Regions from separate parts of the Arthrobacter zhangbolii genome, predicted to be linked through region 1. Evidence: predicted binding sites of a transcription regulator. Region 1 holds the regulator's gene; the other holds the start of a gene.
The links. Region 1 encodes HrcA, which represses chaperone genes, less so after heat shock. Its sites were predicted from a motif close to TTNGCACTCGNNNNNNNCGAGTGCNAA; they were not measured.
Positions count from the first base shown of each region.

Region 1 (9,580 bases):
GGTCCCTGGCCGCCTGCGAGGGAGCTATCCTCCTCGTGGACGCAGCGCAGGGCATCGAGGCACAGACGCTCGCGAACCTGTACCTGGCCATGGAAAACGATCTGACGATCATTCCGGTCCTGAACAAGATCGACCTCCCGGCAGCGCAGCCGGAGAAGTACGCCGAGGAACTCGCGAACCTGATCGGCGGCGATCCGGCGGATGTCCTGAAGGTCTCGGGCAAAACCGGTGTGGGCGTGGAGGACCTGCTGGACAAGATTGTCCGCGACATTCCTGCCCCGGTCGGAGATCCGGATGCCCCTGCCCGGGCCATGATCTTCGACTCCGTGTATGACACGTACCGCGGCGTGGTCACCTACGTTCGCGTGATCGACGGTTCACTGTCCCCGCGCGAGCGCATCCAGATGATGTCCACGCGCGCCAGCCATGAACTCCTGGAGCTCGGCGTCAGCTCACCCGAACCCACCCCGTCCAAGGGACTGGGTGTTGGTGAGGTGGGGTATCTCATCACCGGTGTGAAGGATGTCCGCCTGTCCAAGGTGGGCGACACCGTCACCAACCTTGCCAAGCCGGCCACCGAATCGCTGCCCGGTTACGCCGATCCCAAGCCCATGGTCTTCTCCGGGCTGTACCCGATCGACGGCGCCGACTACCCGGTGCTGCGCGACGCCCTCGAAAAGCTGATGCTCAACGATGCCGCCCTGGTGTACGAACCCGAGACCTCTGCGGCGCTGGGCTTCGGTTTCCGTGTTGGTTTCCTGGGCCTCCTTCACCTGGAAATCACCCGTGAACGCCTTGAGCGTGAATACAACCTGGACCTGATCTCCACCGCACCCAACGTGGAATACGAGGTGACGCTTGAGGACAAAAAGGTCGTCAAGGTGACCAACCCCAGCGAATACCCCGAAGGCAAGATCAAAGAGGTCCGCGAGCCGATGGTCTCGGCCACGATCCTGGCGCCGAGCGAATTTGTCGGCGCCATTATGGAGCTGTGCCAGGCCCGCCGCGGTGTCCTGGGCGGCATGGACTATCTCTCCGAGGACCGGGTGGAAATCCGGTACCGTCTGCCGCTGGCGGAGATCGTCTTCGACTTCTTCGACATCCTCAAGTCCAAGACCCGCGGTTACGCCTCGCTGGACTGGAAGGCCGACGGCGAGCAGGTGGCGGACCTGGTCAAGGTGGACATCCTGCTCCAGGGCGAGCAGGTGGACGCCTTCAGCTCCATCACCCACAAGGACAAGGCCTACAGCTACGGCGTGATGATGACGGGCAAGCTGCGCGAACTCATTCCGCGCCAGCAGTTCGAGGTGCCCATCCAGGCCGCCATCGGTTCCCGCATCATTGCCCGCGAATCCATCCGCGCCATCCGCAAGGACGTGCTGGCCAAGTGCTACGGCGGCGACATCAGCCGTAAGCGCAAGCTGCTGGAAAAGCAGAAGGAAGGCAAGAAGCGCATGAAGATGGTGGGCCGCGTGGAGGTCCCGCAGGAAGCCTTCGTGGCAGCACTTTCCTCCGACGAATCCAAGGACAAATCCAAGAAGTGACACCCAGCGCACTGCCCCTCGGGGACCCGGCACCCGCCGACGGTCTTCTCCCCGCCCAGGCCGCGGACGGAGCAGCGGACCGGAATTTCGGGCTCTACGTCCACATTCCGTTCTGCTCCGTCCGCTGCGGCTACTGCGACTTCAACACCTACACCGCCACGGAACTCGGCGGGGGAGCCTCGCAGGCCGCCTATGCCGGCACGGCTGAACGGGAAGTGGTTTTCGCGGCCGACGCCATGCGGCGCTCCGGCCTGCCGGAGCGCCGCATGGGCACGGTCTTCTTCGGCGGCGGCACGCCCACGCTGCTGCCGGCTGAAGACCTCGCAGCTATCCTGCGCACCGCCGTCGACCAGTGGGGACTGGAGCCCGGCGCGGAGGTCACCACCGAGGCCAACCCGGATTCGGTCACCCCGGAGTCCCTTCAGCTGCTCGCGGACGCCGGGTTTACCCGTGTGTCCTTTGGTATGCAGTCCGCGGTGCCGCACGTTTTGGCGGTCCTGGACCGCACGCATACGCCCTCGCGGGTGCCGCAGGCGGTGAAGTGGGCGCGCGAAGCCGGCCTGCACGTCAGCGTGGACCTGATCTACGGGACGCCGGGGGAGTCCATGGCGGACTGGAAAACCTCCCTCGAGGAAGCGCTGAGCTACGAGCCTGACCATATCTCCGCTTATGCGCTGATCATCGAAGAAGGCACCAAGCTCGCTGCCCGGATGCGGCGCGGGGAGGTTCCGCCCATTGACGACGACGACCACGCGGACAAGTACGTCCTCGCCGACGAGATGATGAGCGCCGCCGGCCTGTCCTGGTACGAGGTCAGTAACTGGGCACGCACACCTGCTGACCAGTGCAGGCACAACCTGGCCTACTGGCGCAGCGATGACTGGTGGGGGATCGGCCCCGGGGCGCACTCCCATGCAGGCGGTGTGCGCTGGTGGAACGCCAAGCACCCCACGGCCTACGCCCAGCGGATTGGTGCGGGCGAGTCGCCGGCGGTCGGGCGGGAGACGCTCGACGCCGACACCCGGTATGTGGAAGACATTATGCTGCGCACGCGGCTGGCCGAGGGGCTGGACCTGTCCAGGCTCCGGGAACCGGGGCGGCTGGCGGTGGCAGGACTGATGGCTGACAGCCTGGTTGATCCGCGTGCCGCGCTGACGGGACGGGTGATCCTGACCGGCCGGGGGAGGCTTCTGGCCGACGCCGTGGTCCGGCGGCTGCTGCCGGACTAAGCAGCGCAGCTTCCGGGGAAGATGCCTACTTGATGCGGCGCAGGTTGAACGGGTAGCGGTAGGGCCTTCCGCGGTTGCACTCAATGCCCGCGATCACGGAGGACACGGCAACGTAGACCCAGATCAGGGCGTTGAGCACGGCAAAGAATCCGCCGACAACAGGGATGAAGGACAGCATCCAGACAATCAGGGCAGCAATGCTGGGCGGAAGCGTGAAGTTAAGCGCTTCCTTTGATTCCTGGGCGGTGAACGGTCCGCGGTCGCGGAAAACAAGGTAAATGATCAGCGACGGAACAAAAGCAAGGATGCCGCCAAAGTGCGCCATGGTTGCCCACTGCCGGTCTTCGGAGGCGGTCAGGGGCAGGGCGTTGGCCGGTGCCCCCTGATAGACAGGGCGTTGTCCGCTGCCGTGTTCATCCGGTCGTGGCTGGTGATTCTGGCGTGTGTTGGACACGGCGTAATTTCCTTCTGACTCGTGCTGACACAGGGTCGGTCCGCTACTACGTATTGAACAAGAGTACTGGCTGGGCCGCTTTATAACGGAACGGCGACGGCGGATGAGTCGTGTGTCTCATTCCGGCACGGTCAGGAAATCGATGACTTCCTCGACCCTGCCCAGCAGCGACGGTTCCAGATCGGCGTAGGTGTTTACCTGCCCAAGGAGCTTCTTCCAGCCCATGGCCACATCCGTGTGGTCAGCGTGGGGCCAGCCCAGTCCCTGCAGGATCCCGGTCTTCCAATCCAGGTGCCGGGGGACCACCGGCCAGGCGCTGCGACCGATCACCGAGGGTTTAATGGCCTGCCAGACATCCACGTAGGGGTGGCCCACAATCAGTACGTTCCCGTGCGCGCCGGGGCAGGTCATGGCTTCGGCGGCGATGCGGGACTCCTTGGAGCCGGGTACCAGATGGTCCACCAGGATGCCGAGGCGGCGCCCCGGGCCGGGAGCGAAGTCCTTCACCGCGGAATAGAGGTCATCCACGCCGTGCAGGGGCTCCACGACAATTCCCTCCACCCGGAGATCATCACCCCAGACCTTCTCCACCAGCTCGGCGTCGTGCTTGCCTTCCACCCAGATACGGCTCGCCCGTGCGGTGCGCGCGCGCTGGTTGGCCACCTTCACCGAACCTGACGCCGTGCGTGCCGGACCGGCTTTGGTGCCGGCCGCCTGCGGGGCCGTGACCTCCACGGGCTCGCCCTCCAGCAGGAAACCAAAACCGAGCTCAAAGGATTTTCGCTTGCCGCGGCGGTCCTCCAGCACCATAAGGTGCAGCCCGCCGGACTTTTCCACCCGGATCACCGCTCCCACCCAGCCGGTGGCGACGTCCTCCAGGACCAGGCCGGATTCGGCACCGACTTTGCGCAGGGTGGTCCGGGCCGGCGCAGTAATGTCCTGCGGGCCCCAGGAGAAGTTGGACACGTTGCTTGCCTCGCTACTGTTGCTGAATCAGGGAGCTGACCGCAGCGGGGCCGCGGATCCCTCAATGCTAACAACGCTGCCGTTCCGTACTAGACTTAGCACTTGAACACTGTGAGTGCTAAGCGGCGCCCCGGCGGCGCAGGTGCTCCGCACGCCGCATCACAAGGACGCGCCCTTCTGATGCGCCCGCCAATTAACAGGGAGGGAAAACCATGAGTGAGCCACGCCGACTCGAGGTCCTCCGTGCCATTGTTGAGGATTACGTCCATTCGCGTGAACCGGTGGGATCCAAGGCCCTGGTGGAACGCCACCACCTGGGAGTGTCTTCGGCGACGATTCGCAATGATATGGCGGCCCTGGAGGAAGAAGGGCTGATTACCGCCCCGCATACCTCGGCAGGACGCATCCCCACCGACAAGGGCTACCGTCTGTTCGTGGACCGGATCTCCGACGTCAAGCCCCTCTCGGCACCCGAACGCCGCGCCATTTCCTCCCTGCTGGAGGGTGCAGACGACCTCGACGACGTGATGGACCGGACCGTGCGGCTGCTGTCCCAGCTGACCAACCAGGTGGCGGTTGTGCAGTACCCGCACCTCGGCAATGCCAAGATCCGGCACATCGAGTTTGTGCTCCTGGCCCCGGCCCAGGTGCTCGTGGTGCTCATCTCCACCACGGGCCGGGTGGAGCAGCGGGTTATCACGGTCCCCGAACCCGTGACCGAACCCGACCTTTCGGACCTCCGCCAGCACTTCCTGTCCTCTCTGGCCGGGACGCCGCTCAGCAGCATCACCGGCCACGTCGCCGAAGCCCTGGCGACCGTTCCGGCGGCGCGCCGCCGGGTTGCCGACGCCCTCGGGCACAGCCTGGAGCTGCTCGCCGGAATTAACCGGGAGGACCGCATGGTGATGGCCGGAACGGCCAACCTTGCCCGCTCCACGGTAGACTTCCCGCTGACCATCGGCCCCGTGCTGGAAGCCCTGGAGGAACAGGTGGTAATGCTCCGGCTGCTCTCCGAAATGGAACAGGACGCCCGGGGTGTTGCCGTCCGGATCGGACGGGAAAACCCGTACGGAGGCCTCTCCGAAGCCTCCGTGGTAGCCACCGGCTACGGGCCGGATGCCTCCGCCAAGGTCGGCATCCTGGGCCCCACCCGGATGGACTATCCCAACACCATGGCAGCGGTCCGTGCCGTGGCCCGATACTTGTCCCGAATACTGAATAACTAGGCTTATTGAACTCCACGCGGCCAGCCGTTGGCGGGCCGCCCGCCGGCCGGGAAACCTGCCGGACTCCAAACAACGCCTTCAGCCATGAAGGCAGGTAATGCAGGCAATGCAGGAAGCGATGTGCACGAGTGAGCGATCACTACCAGGTTCTGGGCGTCGGACGAGACGCCACCGGTGAAGAAATCAAGAAGGCGTACCGGAAGCTTGCCCGCAAGCTGCACCCGGACGTCAACAACGCTCCCGGTGCCGCCGACGAGTTTAAGGCCGTCACGCACGCCTACGAGGTCCTCTCCGATCCCGAGAAGCGGCGTATCTATGACACCACCGGGAACGAAAACGGAACCGACAACGGTTTCGGCGGTGGCGGCTTCGGCGGCCAGGGCTTTGGCTTCCAGGACATCTTCGACACCTTCTTCGGCGGCGGCGCACCCGGCGGCGGCCGGGGCCCGGCCTCGCGCAGCCGGCGCGGCCAGGACGCCCTGATTACTGTTCGGATTGACCTCAAGGATGCTGTCTTCGGCGTCAACAAAAAGATCGACGTCGACACCGCCGTGGTATGCCCCACGTGTGACGGGTCCTGCTGCCAGCCCGGCACCTCCCCGCGTACCTGCGACATCTGCCACGGTACCGGCCAGGTCCAGCGGGCGGTCCGCTCCATCCTGGGCCAGGTCATGACCTCGGCTCCCTGCGGCACCTGCAGCGGTTTCGGCACGGTCATTCCGGATCCCTGCCACGAGTGCTCCGGCGAGGGGCGCGTCCGCAACCGCCGCACGCTGAACATCAAGATCCCGGCCGGCGTCGCCACCGGAACCCGGATCCAGCTGAGCCAGCAGGGCGAAGCCGGCCTCGCCGGCGGACCCGCCGGTGACCTCTACGTGGAAATCCGGGTCAATAATGACCCCACCTTCCTGCGCGAGGGCGATGACCTCCATGCCACCCTGACGGTGCCGATGACCGCCGCAGCGCTGGGCACCACGGTCACACTGGACACTTTCGACGGCGAACGCGACGTCACGGTCAAGCCCGGCACCCAGTCCGGCGAGGTCACCGTGCTCAACGGTCTCGGCGTCACGCACCTGCGCGGCCACGGACGCGGCGACCTGCGCGTCCACCTGCACGTGGAAACCCCGCAGAAGCTGGATTCCGAGCAGGAGGAACTGCTCCGCCGGCTGGCCCAGCTGCGCGGTGAGGAATACAGCGAAGGCCGGCTGAACAGCTCGGGCACCGGCGTATTTGCCAAACTGCGGGACCGGCTGGGCAACCTCTGAGATGACCAACCCCATCTTTTTCGGGGACCCGGCGCAGGTGGCCGCGGCCAGTCCGGGGGACACATTCCGCCTGGAGGGGCCTGAGGCCCGGCACGCCGTTTCCGTCAAGCGCATCAGTGCGGGCGAAAACGTGGACATTGTCGACGGCGCGGGCCGGCGCCTCACCGGTACCGTGTCCGCGACCGGGCCCTCGCTGCTGGAACTGAGCGTGGAACACGCGGCGGAGGAACCACCGGCAGCAGTTCGTTTCATCCTGGTCCAGGCCCTGGCCAAGGGGGACCGGGATGAGCAGGCAGTGGAGGCAGCCACTGAACTGGGCGTGGATCACGTCATTCCGTGGCAGTCGGACCGCAGCATTGTCCGTTGGAAGACGGAAAAGGCGGTGAAGGGGCAGGCCAAGTGGCAGGCCCTGACCACGGCGGCCGCCAAGCAGTCGCGCCGCGCCTGGATTCCCGGCGTGGAACCCGTCCTGGACAGCCGGGGCCTGGCCCGCCGGCTCGCGGACACGGACCTGGTCCTTGTGCTGCATGAGGAAGCCGACGCGCCCCTGGCGGACGCGGTGCGGAACCTCCCGGGCCGCAGCGCAGACGCAACCGGCAGGACGGCGGCGCCGGCAGAGATAGCGATAGTGGTCGGTCCGGAGGGCGGGATCAGCGCGGCAGAACTGGAACTGCTGCGCGGCGCCGGGGCGCTGGCTGTACGGCTGGGACCGCATGTGCTGCGCTCCTCCACCGCCGGTCCCGCAGCCCTGGCAGTGCTGAACCAGCTGCTGGGCCGCTGGTAGCGGAACGAAGTCCCGCGCCCGGTGTCAGCTCTCCGGGTCTCCCGGCGCTGCAGTGACCGTGATGCGTTTGGAATCGCCTGCCGCCTCATGGCCCTTGTAGTACACCTTGAGGCTGTAGGTGCCGGGGGCCAGGGTGGTTGAGAAGGTGAATTCCCGGGTGGAACCCGGTCCTTCGTGGAAGTCGACCCGGCCGGAGGCCACGGCGTCCGAGGAGGGCCGGCCATCCACTACGGGTTCGGCCCGCCAGTACAGGCCCTCCGGCTGCGATGCGGCTGTGCCGGTGACGGTGAGCGAGGTGGGCCGGACCTGGGATTCCTGCGGATCAATGATCCAGATGGGGGCTACCAGGGACGGATCGCGCCGCAGCGGTTCTTCCAGGGATTCGTGGCCGAAGGCACGGTAGCCGGCTTTGCCGTCCACCAGCACCACCACGGTGCTTTCCTGGCCTACCGTTGTCAGTCCGGCGTTCACCGCCGCGGCGGTGGCGGTGTACACCAGTTGCTGCACCGCTCGGTGGGCCATGCCGGCGTCCAGGGATCCCTTGAAAGCCTTCGACGGGATGTCCACCGTGATGACGTTTTTGCTGGAAATGGAAGCGGTCACCTTGTCCGCGGGCTGCCACGGCGTGAAGTAGTCCTGATCCAGCGGCTTTCCTGCCGTCATGGCGCGGACCGCTTCGCCGATGGGGTCGCCGGTATTGTCGGACTGCAGGAATTCGCGGTAAAGGCTCACCGTGGTGTCGTTCAGTCCGAGCCAGTAGACGGGCATCAGCGTGCCGGAGCCCGCTTCCGCCGGCGGTGAAATGGTCATTGGTGCCAGGCTGCGGGACTCGGCGCTGAAGGCCGTGGGCATGGTGGTGGTGGGATACTCCGCCACCACTCCGCAGCCGCCCGTGGCCAGCATTGCCACGAGCAGTGCGGCACCGGCGCCCGCACGGACCAGCCTGCGGCTGCGGCGGGCGGCGTCAGGGGAGGATGCTCGGCCCGGCAACAGGGTGACCATCAATCCTCCTCAGGCGGTCGGGGCAAAATGTACGTCTTCAACCTTTACATACGGTTTAGGGCCATCCGGCGCCGTTTGCGGCTGGCGTCCGGACTGAAACACGATTGAGACATCACCGTTGCGATGCCGAGATATTCCGGCTCAACTCCCGCCCGGGGCGGGGCACATCAAGTAACATTTAGGTAGCCGGCAGACCCGCCGGCGCCGTTGCGCATCGGAAATAACCGGCGCCGTGCCGGCGTTGACATTTCGGGGTGCTGCGGGCGCGAGCCGGCGGCACCCGGCGACTGCACCATTCCAAACTCTGAACGCGACTTACCAAAAGGGGCGATGAAAGGCCTGCGAGGGCCGACTATATGACCGAATCTTCAATGGAAATCGGCACCATCCGGCGGGACACCCAGACCATAGTCTTTGATTCCACGGAACACATGGTCCAGTCGCTGGGGGCCAATGACGAGGCCCTGCGGATCATTGAGGCGGCCAACCCCGAGGTGAGCATGCTGGTGCGGGGCAATGAGCTTTCCGTGTCCGGCCCGTCCGCGGACGTGGAGCAGACGGTGCGGCTGGTCAACGAAGTGCGGATCCTGGCCCGCAACCAGACCCGGGTTACGCCGCAGGTCCTGGAGCAGCTGATCAGCATGCTGCGGGACCAGACCGCCGTCCGCCCGGCGGATGTCCTGACGCAGAACATCCTGTCCACGCGCGGCAAGACCATCCGGCCCAAGACCCTGAACCAGAAGAACTACGTGGATGCGATTGACCGCAACACGGTGGTCTTCGGCATCGGCCCCGCCGGCACGGGCAAGACCTACCTGGCCATGGCCAAGGCCGTCCAGGCGCTGCAGCAGAAGGAAGTCAACCGGATCATCCTGACCCGCCCCGCGGTGGAAGCGGGGGAGCGGCTCGGCTTCCTGCCCGGCACACTCAGCGACAAGATTGATCCTTACCTGCGTCCGCTGTACGACGCCCTGCACGACATGATGGACCCGGAATCCATTCCGCGGCTGATGGCGGCGGGCACCATCGAGGTGGCACCCCTGGCCTACATGCGCGGCCGGACCCTCAACGATGCCTTCATCATTCTCGACGAAGCGCAGAACACCA
Region 1 is NZ_CP094984.1:1,967,470-1,977,049, reverse strand. Features, by position in the region: gene lepA (translation elongation factor 4) at 1-1,544, shown strand, start outside; gene hemW (radical SAM family heme chaperone HemW) at 1,541-2,773, shown strand; gene MUK71_RS09145 (DUF4870 domain-containing protein) at 2,799-3,227, opposite strand; gene MUK71_RS09140 (DUF3097 domain-containing protein) at 3,345-4,193, opposite strand; gene hrcA (heat-inducible transcriptional repressor HrcA) at 4,406-5,419, shown strand; gene dnaJ (molecular chaperone DnaJ) at 5,548-6,687, shown strand; gene MUK71_RS09125 (16S rRNA (uracil(1498)-N(3))-methyltransferase) at 6,689-7,471, shown strand; gene MUK71_RS09120 (GerMN domain-containing protein) at 7,496-8,473, opposite strand; gene MUK71_RS09115 (PhoH family protein) at 8,830-9,580, shown strand, end outside.

Region 2 (11,613 bases), 710 kb from region 1:
GCTGCCACCGCGCCGATGTCCTGCAGGCTTGCCAGACCGTCGCAGACCCGCATCTCGATGGTGCCCAGCCCCGGAACCGGCCGGATGTCCCAGCGGATTTCGCTGATGGAGTCAATCACGCCGGTGGTGAGCATGTCCGCCACGTAGGACTCGTACTCCGCCCAGGATGCGAACTGGAAAGGCAGCCCGGACGTGGGCAGCTGCTGGAACATCATGGCCCGCTGCGAGGCGTACCCGGTGTCCTCCCCGGACCAGAACGGCGACGAGGCGGAGAGCGCCTGGAAGTGCGGGAAGTAGTTCACCAGTCCGTCCAGGACGGGGAGGACCTTGTCCCGGCTGTCCAGTCCCACGTGGACGTGCACACCGTAAATGAGCATCTGCTGGCCCCACCACTGGGTGCGGTCAATGAGCTTTGCGTACCGTTCCTTGTCCGTCACCGGCTGTGACCTCGGCGCGCTGAACGGGTGGGAGCCGGAGCAGAAAAGCTCCACGCCCATGGGGTCAGTGACCCGGCGGACGGCTTCGAGGGAGCGGGTCAGATCCGCCTTCGCCTCGGCCACGGTGGTGCACACCCCGGTCACCAGCTCCACGGTGTTCTCCAACAGCTCCTGCTTGATGTGCGGGTGCTCCTCATCCGCGCGCATCGCCGGATCGTTGGCGTTGACACCGGACAGCACCTGGTCTGCCACGGAGACCAGGTCACCCGTGCGGCCGTCCACCAGGGCGAGTTCCCACTCGACTCCCAGGGTTGACTGCGCGGACTTGGCGAACTCGATTTCCAAACTGTCTCCTGCTTCATGCAATACCAAATAACAGCGCCCGGACCCGCATCTTTGCGCTTGAGAACCTTCACAATCCTATAACCGCCGCGGGTCCGGGCGAACCGCCGGCGAAAACCCGTCCGGGTGCCGGGCCACCGGCCGGGCACGGCCATAATGGGTAGATGCCGATCCTGAACAAAGACATGACCCTGTGCATCTCGCTGGCCGCCCGGCCCAGCAACATCGGGACGCGCTTCCATAACTACCTTTATGACCAGCTGGGCCTGAACTACGTATACAAAGCGTTTGCGCCGGCTGACCTGGCGCAGGCGATTGCCGGGGTGCGCGGGCTGCCCATCCGCGGCGCGGCGGTGTCCATGCCGTACAAGGAGGATGTGATTGCCCTGGTGGACCGGATGGATCCCTCCGCCCGGGCCATCGATTCGGTGAACACCATCGTGAACGACGACGGCGTGCTGACGGCCTACAACACGGACTACCTGGCCATCGCCCGGCTGCTGCGGGACCACAGCGTGCCTGCCTCGCACTCGGTGCTGCTGCGCGGATCCGGCGGCATGGCCAAAGCGGTGGCCGCAGCGCTGCGGGATGCAGGCTTCTCCGACGTCACGGTGGTGGCCCGCAACGAGGGAACCGGGCGGGCCCTGGCGGATCTGTACGACTTCAGCTGGCAGGCCGAGCCGGGCACCTCCACGGCGGATCTGCTGATCAACGTGACCCCGCTGGGCATGGCGGGCACCGATGAGTCCGTGCAGTCCTTCACCGACGACGCCGTGGCTGCCGCCAAGGTGGTGTTCGACGTCGTCGCGCTGCCCGCTGAGACGCCGCTGATAGCCGCTGCCCGGAAGGCGGAAAAGCAGGTCATCACCGGCGCCGAAGTGATTGCCATCCAGGCGGAGGAACAGTTTGTGCTCTACACCGGGGTGCGGCCCACACCCGAGCAGGTCCGGGCGGCCAGCGAGTTCTCCCGCGCCTGACCGGCCAGCCGCCGGCTGACGGGCCGGTGCCGCATCCGCGCGGCGGTGCCGTCAGGACTCCGGAACCGGCTCAACCACCAGTGCCACGCGGTCCTCGCCGATCCGGGTGAGGACCAGGGTTGCCTTGTTCTGCCCCTTGGCTCCGCCCTTGCCGGTGCCGGTGAGCAGGGCCTTGCGCAGTTCCTCCGGCGTAACGGACATACCCCGCTTTTTGATGTCCAGCACGCCGATGTGGTTCTCCTTCACCCAGGACCTGAGCGCCTTGACGTTGTACGGGCGAACCTCCAGGATCCGGTACGCCCGGGCAAAGGGCGTCTCACGCAGTTCGGGGGCGCAGATGTAGGCAATGTGGGGATCCAGCAGGTGCCCGTCCAAGGTGCGCGCAACATCGGCCACCAGCCCGGCCCGGATCACGGCGCCGTCAGGCTCATAGAGGTACCCCTCGGCCGGCCCCAGCTCCACGTCCTGGGCCCCGGCGTCGTAATCCACCGGTGAGGTGAGTTCAGCGGCGCCGCCGGAACCGATCACCAGTGCCGCCCGCCGGACGTTTTCGCGGCGCAGCGTGTTGAACCAGAGGGTAGCCTCGGTGACGTCTCCGTCCACGGAGACCCACTGTGCCTCGCAGTTCGCCGGCAGCGCCTCATGCGGGATGCCCGGCCCCATCTTCACGCCCACGGGCAGCCCGGAGTCCGCCAGTGACTCCACAAAGGACAGCGGCGGTGAGAAGGCCTCCGGATCGAAAATGCGGGTGGTACCGGAGGTGGACGTGGTCCGCCGCGCCGGATCCAGCCACACGCCGTCGAACCCGGTCAGGTCGAACTCCTCGGCCCTGCCCTGGACCACGGTCGCTTCGGGCCACGGCATCAGGTTGATGGTCGCCGCGGCTGCGGTGATCTCATCTAGTTCAACGGCGGTCACCTGTCGGTCCAGGGTGGCCAGCGCCAGGGAGTCGGCGCCGATGCCGCAGCCCAGGTCCGCCACCTTCTCCAGCCCTGCCTCCTGGTACCGGCGGGCGTGCAGGGCCGCCACATTGAGCCGGGTGGCCTGCTCCAGGCCGGGGGCGGTAAACACCATGTGTTCGGCGAACGGGCCGAACTTGGCCCGCGCCTTCATCCGCAGCTTTGCCTGGGTCAGGACGGCAGCCACCAGCTCGGGGGAGTGCCCTGCCTTGCGCAGGTCCGTGTTCAGCTTCAGGGACTCGGATTCGAGGTACGGCGGAAGCGAGTTCAGCAGCTGCCATCCCTCGGGGCTCAGAACATGTGCAAGGGAAGTATCAGGCATGCCCTCCAGCCTAGTTCTTCTGCGCACCTGCACGTTAGCTGTAGGTTGGGCGGCATGACGAGGATCTCCGCCGAGCCGCTGGCCGCACTGCGGTCCCGGACCAGCTACAAATGGCAGACCTATCCCGCGGACGTTTTGCCGCTGTTCGTCGCGGAGATGGATTATCCGCTGGCCGAGCCCGTGCAGCAGGCCGTGATCAGCCGGGTACTGGCGTCCGATACCGGGTACGTCGCCGGCCCCGGGCCGGTGGCCGAAGCCTTTGCCGGCTTCGCGTCCCGGACCTGGAATTGGGCCGTCGCCGCGGAGGACGTGGGGTGCACCACGGATGTGAGTGTGGCAATTGTGGAGTCCCTGCGCCAGGTAGTGCCCGTGGACGGCAGCGTGGTGATCACCCCTCCGGTGTATCCGCCGTTCTTCGAGCTGCCCGTGGAAGCGGACGCCTCCGTGGTGGAAGTGCCCCTGCTCGCGGCCGATGAGGGCTGGGCGCTGGACCTGGCGGGTATCGAACGGGCATTCATCCGGGGCGCGGATGCGCTGCTGCTGTGCAATCCGCACAATCCGCTGGGCCTTTGCCACTCCGCCGAAACGCTCCGGGCGCTCGCGGACCTGTCGGTGAAGTACGGTGTGGCGGTCATCAGCGATGAGATCCATGCCCCGCTGGCTTATTCCCCCGGCTCCTTCACTCCGTACCTCTCCGTCTCGGAGAATGCCCGCGACTATGGGATTACGGTCACCGCAGCCAGCAAGGCATGGAACATCGCCGGCACCAAGTGCGCGGTGATGGTGGCGCAGAGCAGCCGGACCAGACTGCAGCTGGCATCGATGCCGGAGGAGGTCCAGGCCCGGACCAGCATCCTGGGGCTGCACGCATCCGTGGCAGCCTACAACGACGGCGGTCCCTGGCTGTCCGGCGTGATGGAATCACTGGCCGCGAACCGGGAGCTGCTGGGGAATCTGCTGGCGGAACACCTGCCCGGAGTCGGGTACCTCCGGCCGGCCGCTGGCTACCTGGCCTGGCTGGACTTCGGCCCGGCGGGCTGGGGCGACGCCCCGGCAGCCCTTGCCCTGGACCAGGCACGGGTTGCCCTGGAACCGGGGGTTCGCTTCGGCCGGCAGGGAGCGGGTTTCGCCCGGCTCAATTTTGCCTGCTCACCCGAGGTCCTCACCGAGGCGGTGAGGCGGCTGGCTGCGGTGACGCCGCCCGCGCGATAAACGCCGGGGCGCGATAAACGCACGGACGGGAGGTGCAGCTTGCGCAGCGGAAGGGCTGCTGCCACGGGAGCTGCGGCGCTGCAGAGCTACGCGGCAGGCGCCAGGATACTCAGCTGCCGCGGCGCCAGTGACTGAGGTGCGGTGCGGCCGGCCAGCACCGGCAGGGCACCCGTTTCCGAACTGCGCAGCAGGCCAGCCAGCGCTTCCTCCGTGGCCGACGCCTTCCGAAGGTCCAGCACCACCGCAAGGCCGGGAAGCGCGGCATTGGCCCGCCGGGCCAGCACGTACAGCACCTTGCTGTTCTGCTCGGTGACCCGCCCGCGCACCACCAGGCGTGCCTGCCGGGCGTTCAGATCAAGCCGGACCGCCACGCGCAGCTTCGACTCCTCCATGGCAAGCCCTTCCCGAAAGACCGGATATGTGGGTCTTTCAACCTAGGAGAGGGCTGCGGCGTGGTGCAATGCACATTGGCGATTTCCGGTCCTGCAGGGGGCTACTTCGTACCCGAACGGGGTGCGGGTCCGCGTTCCGGCCAGCCCGAACGGGCGCGGTACCGGATTGCCTGCTTAGGCGAAATACACGCCGATCCGGTTGCCGTCGATCTCTTCAATCCGGATGTCGATCTCGTAAATGTCACGCAGGATTTCGGGGCGCATGATGTCCGCCGGCGGGCCCTGATGGATCAGCCGTCCGTTGCACATGGCGATGATGTCGTCCGAGTAGCAGGAGGCAAAGTTGATGTCGTGGATGACCAGGACCACGGTCTTGCCGAAATCGTCAGTGAGCCGGCGCAGCAGCCGCATCATTTCCACGGAGTGCTTCATGTCCAGGTTGTTCAGGGGCTCATCGAGCAGCAGATAGTCCGTGTCCTGGGCCAGCACCATGGCGATGAAGGCACGCTGGCGCTGTCCGCCGGAAAGCTCGTCCACGAACTTGTCTGCCAGCGCGGTCAGGTCCAGGTACGCCATGGCCTGGTCAATGTGCGCTTTATCGTCGGGTCCGGGCCGCCCGCCGTTATGCGGGTAGCGCCCGAATCCCACCAGGTCCCGGACGGTCAGGCGGACAGTCAGCTGGTTGTCCTGGCGCAGGATAGCCATCTTCCGGGCCAGGTCCCGGCCCGGGGTGGAGACGACGTCGAGCCCGTCCACGGAAACCGTTCCGGCGTCCATCCCCAGCAGCCGGCTGATCATGGACAGGAAGGTGGATTTGCCGGCGCCGTTGGGGCCGATGATCGAGGTGATTCCGCCATCCTTGATGGTGCAGCTCACCCCGTCCACAACCGTGGTGGCGGCGTACTTTTTGGTGACGCCGGTTGCCTGGATCATTTGACGGAGCCTTTCAGGAGCAGGATCAGAAAGACGATCCCGCCTACAAATTCAATGACGATGCTCAGTGCGGTATCAAACGCGAAGACGCGTTCGAGCACGAGCTGGCCGCCCACCAGGGCGATGATGCCGAGCAGGACGGCGATTGGAACAACGGCGGCATGCCGGAAGTGTGAACAGAGCTGATAGGCCAGGGACGCGACCAGCAGGCCGAAGAAGGTCACCGGCCCCACCAGTGCGGTGGAGACGGCCACCAGCACCGAGCAGATCACCAGCACCAGGGTCACGGTGCGTTTGTGGTTGATGCCCAGGTTGATCGAGGTCTCCCGGCCCAGGGACAGGACATCGAGCTGGTGCCTCAGGCGCCAGGCCGGAATACTCACGGCTGCCGCGGCGATCAGCGAGTAGGCGAGCAGCTTGCCGTCCACGTTGTTGAAGCTGGCGAAGAACAGGTCCTGCAGGATGATGAACTCGCTGGGATCGATCAGCAGCTGCAGCAGGGAAGAAATGCCGCGGAAAAGCGTGCCCAGCACAATGCCGACCAGCAGCATCAGGTGCAGGGATTTGCCGCCGCCGGTAAAGAGCCATCGGTACAGCAGGAAGGAGAAGCCCACCATTAGGGCCACCTCCATGCCGTAGCGCAGCGGGCCGGACATGGCGAGCACCACGCCGCCGCCGAAGGCGAAGACCAGGAGCGTCTGGATGAGCACGTACAGGGCATCAAAACCCATGATGGACGGCGTCAGGATCCGGTTGGCCGTTACCGTCTGGAACAGCACGGTGGAGACGCCGACGGCGTACGCCACCAGGATCATCGAACCCACCTTGATGGCCCGGCGAGGCAGGACATAACCGATGTTCCCGCGCAGCTCGATGGTCATGAATACAGTGACCAGGGCTGCTGCCAGAACCGAAAGCAGGATGAGCCAGAAACGGGGGGAGAGGCTCCGCACCGGACGGCGGCGCCGCACGGTAAGGGCGGAGGGAAGGACGCTGGCGGGACTGCTAGGCACTGGCGGAGCGCTTTCTCAGGAGCAGGTAAAGGAACAGGGCGCTGCCGATGGCCGAGACAATGACCCCCACCGGGATTTCGTAGGGGTAGCGGATGGTCCGGCCGATGATGTCGCAGGCGAGGACAAACCCCGCCCCGAAGATGGCGACCCAGGGGATGGCCCGGCGTACATTGTCCCCGATCATCAGCGAGACCAGGTTGGGCACGATCAGGCCGAGGAACGGCACCGAGCCGACACTGACAACCACAACGGCGCTGATCAGGGACACAATGATCAGCCCCAGTGTCATCACGCGGTTGTAGTTCAGGCCGAGGTTGGTGGTGAAATCCTGGCCCATGCCCGCGACGGTGAAGCGGTCAGCAGCCAGGTATCCGATGAGGGTCAGCGCGCCGACAATCCAGAGCAGTTCATAACGACCCCGCAGTACGCCGGAGAAGTCGCCGACCATCCAGCTGTTCAGGGTCTGCAGCAGATCGAACCGGTAGGCGAAGAACGTGGTGACGGCAGCAATCACGCCGCCGAGCATAATGCCCACCAGCGGCACGATCAGCGTGTTCCGCAGCGGGATCCGGCGCAGGACCAGCAGGAAGAGTGCGGTTCCGGCAATGGCGAACACCGTGGCAGTGGACATTTTGGCCAGCAGTGAGGCGCCGGGGATAAACACCGTCACCACCAGGATGCCGAGGGATGCGGATTCCACGGTGCCCACGGTAGACGGTTCAACGAACTTGTTGCGGGCCATCAGCTGCATGATGAGGCCGGCGACGCTGAGGGCCATGCCGGCCAGGATGATGCTCAGGGTCCGCGGGAGGCGGCTGATCCAGAAAATGTGCCAGGCATGTTCATCCCCGGCAAGCAGGGCGGGCAGGGACACGTCGCTGACACCGACAAACATGGACACAACGGCAAGCACCAGGACGGCGGTTCCGCCCACTATCAGCATTGCCCCGGGGCCGGGACGCCGCCGGCCAACGCCGGCAGCTCCGGCAGGTGCCGGAGCCGGAGGGGAGAGGATTGCAGTCATGTTGCTTTTCCATCTTCCGCACCAGGCCGGCCTCCCTGATGCGGGAGGCCGGCCGGCGAGGATTTAGCAGGAGCGTGGAAGCGGGTTAGGAAATGCCGTCCTGAACTGCGCTGACCATGGCGTCGACGTTGTTCAGGCCGTAGCCCACGAGGTACCAGCTGGAGGAATCCAGCATGGTGATGCGGTCATTGCGCGCTGCTGCGGTTCCCTGCACAAGCTCGTTGTCCAGGACAGCGGAGGCGACCTCGCCTGCGTTGCCGACGGCGACGTCGCGGTCAATCACGAAGAGGTTGTCCGGGTTTTTTTCCGCGATGTATTCAAAGCCCACGCGTTCGCCGTGCTGGGCTTCGGACTTGATGTCAGCCGCGGTGGCAACGCCGAGGACGTCGTGCACCAGGCCGAAGCGCGAACCCGCTCCGTAGGCGGTCAGCTCGCCGCCGCTGGTCATAATGATGAGGCCGTTGCCGGCGTCCGCCGCGGTTGCCTTGGTCTCTTCGACCTTGGCGTCCAGGGCGGCGAGCTTGTCCTCGACCTCGGCTTCCTTGCCGAAGATTTCCCCGATGATTTCGGTGTTGGAGATGAAGGAGTTCCACGGATCCGCGGCATCGGTGCTGAGGTTGATCGTGGGGGCGATCTTGGAGAACTCATCGTAGTAATCGGCAGTGCGGCCGGACATGATGATCAGGTCCGGAGCGCCGGCATTGATGGCCTCGAAATCGGGTTCCTTCATGCTGCCGATCTTGGCGTAGTCATCCGAGCCGTACTTGGAGAGGCTTTCCGGGAAGTTTGCGGCCGGGACACCGTCAACGTCAATGTCGAGGGCATCCAGGGTGTCGAGTGCGCCGAGGTCGAAGGTGTAGACGGTCTCCGGGTTGACCGGAACATCGGTGCTGCCCTGTGTATGCTCAACCGTAACGGTCGAGTCGGAGGTCGAGTCGGCGTCGGCTTCTGCTGCTTCGGTGGAGCAGGCGCTGAGCGCAAGGAGGGACACGAGGGCGGTTCCGGCCAGCAGGCGGGACTTGGTGATCATGGGGGCTCCGGTGAGAGTCGATGTGCCTACCGCAGGAATAGGACACAGAAATGTTTTCTAATGGTGCGCGCAGATGAAAACTATCCCGTTAGGTAAGCCTAAGCAAATTCGGTTTACGTCATTGGTACCCCGGAGGCGTAATCCTGTGCGCGTGATCCACGCAGCTCTGGCACTCACCTTGACCGAGTGCTAACCAATGCATAAAGTCTGACTTAGCACTCCGCACGTGAGGGTGCTAACTCCCCGAAGGGAAGCGCGAACCGGCACCGCGACGACGGCCAGCGCCAACCGACGGCCCCAAACCCGTTAGAAACTACGCAAAGGAGAGCCCGAGTGTCGGTCTCTATTAAGCCGCTTGAGGATCGTATTGTTGTCCGCCCGCTCGAAGCTGAGCAGACCACTGCTTCCGGCCTCGTTATCCCGGACACTGCCAAGGAAAAGCCCCAGGAGGGCGAAGTAGTTGCAGTTGGACCCGGCCGCGTTGACGACAACGGCAACCGCGTTCCGGTTGACGTTGCCGAAGGCGACGTTGTCATCTACTCCAAGTACGGTGGAACCGAAGTCAAGCACGGCGGCCAGGAATACCTGGTGCTGTCCGCCCGCGACGTGCTGGCCGTCGTCGTAAAGTAGTTCCCCTTGAAAACCCCGGCCACCATTCTGGCCGGGGTTTTCTGATGTAGGTGCAGATGTAGTTGTCGGAAAGGACACACACATGGCAAAGCAGTTGGAGTTCAATGACTCCGCCCGTCGCTCGCTGGAAGCCGGCGTCGATAAGCTGGCCAACGCAGTCAAGGTAACCCTCGGCCCGCGCGGCCGTAACGTTGTCCTGGCCAAGACCTGGGGCGCCCCCACCATCACCAACGACGGCGTCACCATTGCCCGCGAAGTTGAGCTGGAGGATCCGTACGAGAACCTCGGCGCACAGCTGGCCAAGGAAGTAGCCACCCGGACCAACGATGTTGCCGGCGACGGCACCACTACGGCTACCGTGCTGGCACAGGCGCTGGTCAAGGAAGGCCTGCGCAACGTTGCCGCGGGTGCAGCTCCCGGCGCGCTCAAGCGCGGCATCGAGGTCTCCGTGGATGCTGTTGCCAAGCGTCTGCTGGAAAACGCCAAGCCGGTTGAAGGCAACCAGGTGGCCCACGTGGCTGCCATCTCGGCGCAGAGCACCGAGATCGGTGAACTGCTGGCACAGGCCTTCGATACCGTCGGCAAGGACGGCGTCATCACCATCGAGGAATCCTCCTCGACGCAGACCGAACTGGTCATCACCGAGGGCATGCAGTTCGACAAGGGCTACCTCTCCCCGTACTTCGTCACGGACGCGGAGCGTCAGGAAGCCGTCCTCGAAGACGCGCTGATCCTCATCAACTCCGGCAAGATCTCCTCCGTGGCCGAGTTCCTGCCGCTGCTGGAAAAGGCACTGCAGGCCTCCAAGCCGCTGTTCATCATTGCCGAAGACGTGGACGGCGAAGCGCTCTCCACCCTGGTGGTCAACAAGATCCGCGGCACCCTGAACGTGGTTGCCGTCAAGGCTCCCGGGTTCGGCGACCGCCGCAAGGCCATGATGCAGGACATCGCAACCCTCACGGGTGCGCAGGTGGTCAGCCCCGACCTGGGCCTGAAGCTGGACCAGGTTGGACTGGAAGTCCTGGGTTCCGCCCGCCGCATCACGGTCACCAAGGACAACACCACCATTGTTGACGGCGCCGGCTCCGAAGCCGACGTCGCCGACCGCGTGGCACAGATCCGTGCCGAGATTGAGCGCACGGACTCGGACTGGGACCGCGAAAAGCTCCAGGAACGCCTGGCCAAGCTCTCCGGCGGCATCGGCGTCATCCGCGTGGGTGCAGCCACCGAGGTGGAGCTGAAGGAAAAGAAGCACCGCATCGAAGATGCTGTTTCCTCCACCCGTGCAGCCCTGGAAGAGGGCATTGTGGCCGGCGGCGGTTCCGCGCTGGTCCACGCCTCACAGGCGCTGGACACCGACTCGGAGGTGGCCAAGCTGGAAGGCGACGCCGCCACTGCCGTCGGACTGGTCCGCCGTGCACTGGCCCAGCCGCTGCGCTGGATCGCCGAGAACGCCGGGGCCGAAGGCATGGTTGTTGTATCCAAGGTGGGCGACCTGAAGGTCAACAACGGCTTCAACGCCGCCACCGGCGAGTACGAGGACCTGATCGCCGCCGGCATCATCGACCCGGTCAAGGTCACCCGCTCGGCACTGCGCAACGCCGCCTCGATCGCTTCGCTGGTACTCACCACCGAAGCCCTCGTGGTGGAGAAGCCGGCCGAAGAGGATGAGGATCACGGACACCAGCACTAGCCGGTAACCCCTCGCTTCACGCGAAGGCCCCGCCCGCGGACACCGTTCCGCGGACGGGGCCTTTTGTGTGTCCGGACGGGAAGGCGAACGCCGCCACGGCGCAGTACCTGCCGGGCACCGCACCCGACGGTTTTGCCGTGGCTTCGCTCACACGCGAAAGCTCTCCGGACGGGAAACCGGTCCCCGGTCAGGAGGAAGGCGTGCTGTCCTTTGCCGACGCCGGGCAGCGCGGACGGCTGCCGGGAATCCTGGAAACATGCCTGTTTAAAGGGCAGGCGACCATCCGGGGAGGACCTGTCTGCGGGTCTGCTGACTACGGCGGGGCGCTGTCCCTGCGGATCCTGGCTTGCACCGGACGGGCGGGCATACCGGTGAAGGCAAAGGGATACGAACCGGCGGAATAGGGGCGGCCCCGCTTTCGTTTTAGGATAGGAACAGGCTTATTCGGGCCTTCTCCTTCCTCATCCCCCGAAAGAGGCGCAGCTTTGAGTCAGCAGTACCCAGAACATGATCCGTTCGGCTTCGTCGGCCTGACGTACGACGACGTCCTCCTGCTGCCCGGCCCGACGGATGTCATCCCCTCCGAAGCCGATACCAGCTCGCGGCTGTCCAAGCGCATCACCGTGCAGACCCCGCTGCTCTCCGCAGC
Region 2 is NZ_CP094984.1:2,675,420-2,687,032, reverse strand. Features, by position in the region: gene MUK71_RS12435 (glutamate--cysteine ligase) at 1-782, opposite strand, end outside; gene MUK71_RS12430 (shikimate 5-dehydrogenase) at 944-1,756, shown strand; gene MUK71_RS12425 (class I SAM-dependent methyltransferase) at 1,808-3,037, opposite strand; gene MUK71_RS12420 (MalY/PatB family protein) at 3,092-4,249, shown strand; gene MUK71_RS12415 (hypothetical protein) at 4,336-4,641, opposite strand; gene MUK71_RS12410 (iron ABC transporter ATP-binding protein) at 4,816-5,574, opposite strand; gene MUK71_RS12405 (iron chelate uptake ABC transporter family permease subunit) at 5,571-6,587, opposite strand; gene MUK71_RS12400 (ABC transporter permease) at 6,580-7,611, opposite strand; gene MUK71_RS12395 (siderophore ABC transporter substrate-binding protein) at 7,697-8,641, opposite strand; gene groES (co-chaperone GroES) at 8,975-9,271, shown strand; gene groL (chaperonin GroEL) at 9,354-10,964, shown strand; gene MUK71_RS12380 (hypothetical protein) at 11,102-11,368, shown strand; gene guaB (IMP dehydrogenase) at 11,450-11,613, shown strand, end outside.
Region 2: groES (co-chaperone GroES) is a predicted target of HrcA. The motif match lies at 8,808-8,834, and genes of this name have one in related genera.